2 regions of the Rossellomorea sp. NPDC071047 genome follow, and region 1 is predicted to be linked to the other one. Evidence: riboswitches for the same ligand, from Rfam matches in the RefSeq annotation. Region 1 holds a riboswitch; the other holds the start of a gene.
The links. A riboswitch is a leader RNA that binds a small molecule or an ion and turns the genes downstream of it on or off. The one in region 1 is predicted to bind S-adenosylmethionine.

Region 2: another riboswitch for S-adenosylmethionine. It lies ahead of ACQKFO_RS22010 (Na+/H+ antiporter NhaC family protein); the one in region 1 lies ahead of ACQKFO_RS18410 (2,3-diketo-5-methylthiopentyl-1-phosphate enolase).

Annotation. Positions count from the first base shown of each region.
Region 1 covers NZ_JBNNJT010000005.1:361,465-364,633, forward strand. The annotation lists gene ACQKFO_RS18400 (carbon-nitrogen family hydrolase) at 1-445, opposite strand, end outside; gene ACQKFO_RS18405 (pyridoxal phosphate-dependent aminotransferase) at 568-1,752, shown strand; SAM riboswitch class I at 1,803-1,905, shown strand; gene ACQKFO_RS18410 (2,3-diketo-5-methylthiopentyl-1-phosphate enolase) at 2,019-3,169, shown strand, end outside.
Region 2 covers NZ_JBNNJT010000009.1:22,218-25,386, forward strand. The annotation lists gene ACQKFO_RS22005 ((S)-benzoin forming benzil reductase) at 1-262, shown strand, start outside; gene ACQKFO_RS22010 (Na+/H+ antiporter NhaC family protein) at 354-1,670, opposite strand; SAM riboswitch class I at 1,757-1,861, opposite strand; gene ACQKFO_RS22015 (MFS transporter) at 2,082-3,169, shown strand, end outside.

The DNA of each region.
Region 1 (3,169 bases):
TGTCGTAACAAATCAATCCCCCCATTTTTGTGTCTTGAAGCGTGAAGATGCCATCCTCATGACCAGGAAGTAAATAATGATGTTCATCCATCAGCTTAAACAAGTGAAGCTTCGAATACTTTTTCACCAACTCGCCTTTTGAATTCGTAACTAGAAGGGTATTGGACACCCCATCCTGCGTTTTCTCTGCAACAGAACCACCTACAATGTGAATGGAATATTTATTTGACAAGGCAGACAGGAAGGAGGTTGAATCCTTTGCTCCGTCATCAGCGATTTCATCCATTCTTGTAAGGTCATATCCAGTCGTCCAAAGCTCAGGGAGCACAACTGTATCACAGCCTTCTTCACTAGCTTTTTTAACCCATCGTTCTACTTTTTTCTTGTTTTCTTCGGGATGTCCGAACACAATATCGATTTGTGCAAGACCTAACTTTTGAATCATTTCTTTCACCTCATTAATGACTTTTTGGAATTTATTCCTTTACATTCTTTATTTCCCGTTATATCATTTGTGACTAGAATTTGAAAGTAATTAATTTTCAAAAAAATGTAGTGGGTGAGTGTATGAAAACCTTTGGAAAGGCAAAACGATTAGATTTATTACCTGAACAATTTTTCGCATCCCTGGCAAAAACAGTGAATGCTGTTGTCAAAGAGGGACATGATGTCATTAATTTGGGACAGGGAAATCCGGATCAACCGACTCCTCCACATATTGTGGAGAAACTGACAGAAGCAGCAGCTTCCCCGTCCAATCATAAGTATCCTCCATTTCGCGGCTTACCGTCCTTTAAAGAGGCGATTGCTGCATTCTACCTGCGTGAATATGATGTGGAATTAGATCCGGAAACAGAGGTAGCCGTTCTGTTCGGAGGAAAGGCCGGGTTAGTTGAAATCCCTCAATGTTTATTGAATCCTGGTGATGGGGTATTGGTGCCCGATCCCGGTTATCCCGATTATTTATCAGGGGTAGCATTGGCAGAAGCTCGTATGATTAAAATGCCTCTGCGAGAGGAGAATGGCTTTCTGCCTGATTATAGTGAACACTCCCGTAATGAGCTGGAAAATGCGAAGCTAATGTTTCTGAACTACCCTAATAACCCTACTGGAGCGATCGCCACAGAATCATTCTTTGAAGAAACAGTCACTCTTGCCAATCAGCATGATATATGTGTTGTACATGATTTTGCCTATGGAGCTATTGGGTTTGATGGAAATAAGCCCATAAGCTTCTTGGAAACAGATGGAGCAAAGGATGTGGGGATCGAGATTTATACATTATCGAAAACGTATAATATGGCTGGCTGGAGAGTGGGGTTTGCAGTAGGGAATAAGAGTGTCATAGAAGCGATCAACCTCCTGCAAGATCACTTATATGTGAGTCTGTTCGGTGCTATTCAAGAAGCGGCTGCCACTGCCCTTTTAAGTTCCCAGGAATGTGTAGATTCTCTGGTTTCAACATACGAAGAAAGGAGAAAACTATTAATCTCCGGACTTCAGGATATAGGGTGGGATGTAAAAGCTCCACAAGGTTCCTTCTTCGCCTGGTTAAAAGTACCTGATGGATTCAGCTCTGTAGAGTTCTCTACTTATTTACTTGAAAAAATCAAAGTCGCTGTAGCCCCGGGTGTAGGCTTTGGAGAATTCGGAGAAGGGTATGTACGTGTAGGACTATTAACCACAAACGAGCGGATAAAAGAAGCGATTTCACGTATAGAAAATTTAGAATTATTCAACAAAAGGGATTGACAGAATTTGAAATTGGTGCAATAATCCAACTGAAATAATGAATAATGAAATTCTTATCAAGAGCAGGCGGAGGGACCAGCCCTATGAAGCCCGGCAACCGACTTATTCAAGCACGGTGCTAATTCTTGCAGCAATAAAGCTGACAGATAAGAAAGAGTGACTTTATCAAACCTCTTCTTATTTGGAAGAGGTTTTTTTGTTTGCCCAGGCGTATGAAATCAACTTGCGGCTAAAAATAGCATAATTAAAAAGGAGGCAGGACAACAATGAGTGAAGTGATAGCCACATATGAAATAAAGGGAAAGAGTGGTTCATTCGAGAAAAAGGCAGAAGGGATCGCCCTGGGATTGACGGTCGGTTCATGGACGGACTTACCTCTCCTGGAACAGGATCAATTGCGGAAGTACAAGGGGAGAGTCGTTTCCGTGAAGGAGTGGGAAGAGGAAGGCGGCTCCCGGGGTGAAGTGCAGATCGGCTATCCCGGTCATAATTATTCCAATGATATTCCGGCCATCCTCACTACGGTATTCGGGAAGCTTTCCCTGGATGGTGAAGTGAAATTAGTAGATATAGAGTTTTCCAGTGACTTGAAAAAAGCCTATCCTGGACCACGGTTTGGAATAGAAGGAATCAGGGAGCTAACGGGTGCACAAGACAGACCCCTGTTAATGAGCATCTTTAAAGGCGTAATCGGCAGGGATCTTACTTACCTTGAAACTCAATTAAGGGCACAGGCTCTCGGGGGAGTCGATGTAGTAAAAGACGATGAGATTCTTTTTGATAATTCACTGACACCTTTCGCTGAGAGGATCAGTATAGGGAAAAGAGTATTACACGAGCTGTATGAAGAGACAGGTAAGAAAACATTGTATGCTGTAAACCTGACAGGAAGGACTTCAGAATTACGTGATAAAGCAAGAAAAGCACGTGAGCTTGGAGCCCATGCCCTTTTATTCAATGTATTCTCTTACGGACTGGATGTTCTCCAGGAATTGAGGGAGGACCCTGAAATCGGATTGCCTATTATGGCCCATCCTGCATTCGCAGGTGCTGTTGCTTCATCTCCTGCATATGGTGTGAGTTATTCTCTATGGTTAGGGAAATTCTTAAGAATGGCCGGAGCTGATTTTTCTTTATTTCCATCTCCATACGGAAGCGTCGCATTAGATAAGAATCAAGTCCTGTCGATCAGCCATGAGTTAACGAAGGATGACGATCATCTAAAACGAGCATTGCCCGTACCGTCAGCAGGCATCCACCCTGCGCTTGTTCCGCTTTTGATAAAGGATTTTGGTTTAGATTGTGTCATTAATGCAGGCGGTGGCATCCATGGCCATCCAGATGGGGCAATTGGAGGGGGGAAGGCATTCATCCAAGCAATTGAAGCAGTTTTAAGGGGAGAGTCTCTCTCAGATGC
Region 2 (3,169 bases), on a different contig from region 1:
GGAAACCGTAAGCCTGGAGCTTTCTAAAAAGCATAGCCGCCATCAAGTGATTGCCTTCAGCCCGGGTGTCATGGATACGGATATGCAGGGAGAAATCCGTTCCTCCTCTAAAGAAGCCTTTGCCGATGTAGAATCCTTTCAGCGCTACAAAGAGGAAGGGATGCTTCGTGAAACGGATACGGTCGCTAATGCACTGGTTAAACTCGTAACAGAAAGCGAAATCGAAAGTGGTAAGCTTTATCATGTAAATGATTTGTTATAAAAAGTGAGCAGATTACCGGAAACGGAATCTGCTTTTTCTTAGCTCAAAAAAAAGACAAACCCCAAAGGATTTGTCTCTCTACTATCATTTACTAAGATCGAACCGAGTTTGCTTCCGGTGCTGATTTACGTGTGAATTTCGGTAGTGCGAATCGAATGGCAATCAAACCGCAAACAGCAATCAAGATAGGGTAGAAGGCATATGGGATAATGCTGACCGGTGAAATGCCCGCGACTTCAGCCACTAACAGGGCCTGTGCTCCGTAAGGGATCAGCCCTTGAATCGAACAAGAGAAAATATCAAGGATACTGGCTGATTTACGGGCATCGACTCCATAGTTTTCACTAATCGATTTGGCAAGTGGACCGGCAATAATGATTGAAATCGTGTTGTTTGCTGTGCAAAGGTTAGTAGAACTCACTAATCCTGCAGTAGCAAGCTGTGCTCCCTGAGGAGACTTGATTTTGCGTGTAGCATGATATAGTAAAGCCTGAATACCGCCGTTATAACGGATGAGTTCGACAACTCCGCCAATCAGTACGGATAGAATCACGATCTCTGCCATCCCTGTCATTCCATCGGCCACACTGCCGAAATAACTGGCTGGAGTAAAGCTTCCATCTATGAATCCAATGATTCCAGCTAAAACAATTCCGCCTAACAAAACGACAAATACATTTAAACCTGCAAGAGCACCGATGATAACTCCAAGGTAAGGGAGAATTTTAATCCAATTAAAGCTTTCCACTCCGACAGTTGATTGATTCCCCATAGTAAGAACAAGGAGAATCACCATTGTCACGATTGCAGCAGGTAATACAATGAAGAAGTTCACTTTAAATTTATCTTTCATTTCCGTTTTCTGAGTACGAACAGCTGCAATGGTCGTATCTGAAATGAATGATAAGTTATCTCCGAACATCGCTCCTCCAATAACTGTCGCCATCGCAAGGGGCATGGAAATATCTGTACCTGAACTAATCCCGACACCGATTGGCGCAAGTGCTGCGATCGTTCCCATGGACGTACCCATTGATAATGATATGAAAGCAGCAATAATAAATAATCCAACGATGATCAAGTTACCAGGGAGCACGGATAGGGCGAAGTTTACGGTTGAATCAACGGCCCCCATCTTTTCAGCCACTCCGGAAAATGCTCCTGCTAACAGGAAGATAAAGACCATGATCATGATATCAGGGTGACCGGCTCCTTTAGCGAAACGCTCAATCTTAGCCGTTAATGTCTCTTTTCGGTTCATCACAAGACCTACCACAGATGCAATGATGATCGATACTAGTACAGGAAACGCATAAAAGTCTCCCGAAATGATGCCTGCTCCAAGGAACAGTGAAACAAATATGATCAAAGGCAGTAACGCCAATAAATTTCCTCTTTCTTGATTCATTCCTAACACTCCTTTGACGTCCAATTTACTAACATACAAAAAACCTCTTCCAAAATAAGAAGAGGTTTCAAAAGAACGAAACACTCCTCTTATCTTTCAAGCATTTCGCTTGCTGGATGTGGCACAGCACTCAATATGAGTCCGCTGCCGAGACATCGCAGGGCCAGTCCCTCCGTCTCTCTGGATAAGAAGAATATCGTATTTAGTTGATTTAAATATACTTCCATACTTTAAAGGGTTTACTGGAAAAAGTCAAACGGGAATTTTTTCTGTAGCATGGACATCAGTCTATTTCCTTCCTTACCAACAACAAAAGTATGATTTTATCCATAATAAGGTATAAACTCATAGACAATTGACCGTTCAAGGTCTACTATAAGGAAGACAAAAAACATCTTGGGGGATACGGTAGTGGAAAGAACTGTACGAAATCAAATTTTTACCTTACAAGGATTTTATTTATTGACGTTCTTCGGTGTTGGTAGTTTATATCCCTTACTCAGTGTGTATTTGAGCGAAAGTGTGGGCTTAAATGGTTATCAGATTGGAACGATCATGTCTGTAGGCCCCATTATGATGATTTTCTTCCAGCCTATATGGGGAATGGTGAGTGACACGACCAATCGTCCCACCTTGGTTCTTGGTTTAACCTCTTTAGTAGCAGGGATCTTTGCACTCGGTTACTTGTTCATGGACTTTTACTATGGCCTGCTTATCGTGGCCATTCTAGTTGCAATCTTCCAAAGTGCGATCATTCCTGTATCCGATAGTATAAGCTTGAAGTATACAAGTAAAGTCCGGTATAACTATGGAAATATCCGCCTGTTCGGCTCTTTGGGCTTTGGTATCGCAGTCTTTATGATGGGAAGACTTTCAGAAGGATTCATCGGGCCTACCATCATTTTTTACTCTTTCTTTATTTGTTTAGTCCTATCCGGATTCCTTTCGTTCCGTTTTCCGAAAGAGAGGGCGGCAGCCAAGCTTGATTTAAAGGCAGGGATGAAGGAATTATTCACGATGAAAAAGTTCCTTATCTTTTTAGCGGTCACATTCTTAGTGTTCGGCCCGAATCTGGCAAACAATGTGTATTTTGGATTATTTGTTGAAGACTCAGGTGGAACGTATGCAGGGATTGGTCTTGCGTTCCTGATTGCAGTGTTATCGGAGGTCCCCTTTATGAGGATCGCCGGTGGATGGATTGATAAATTCGGTTTGTTAACCGTCGCTGCCTTGGCAGGTGCTGCTTCCATGCTCCGCTGGCTCTTTTACTTTACTGAACCTAGTCTATGGCTTGTCTATTCATCGGCTGTCATGCAAGGTCTTGCCATTGGCCTGTTTATTCCAGCCGGATTACGGTACATTAAAGAAATCACGCCTTCCCACATTACAGCAACGGCCGTTACGGTGTATTCAGCAATCGGAAACGGACTGGGGAACTGGTTCAGTACCTTTGTTGGCGGTTTTATCTATGAAACGTACTCCATTTACACGGTATACTT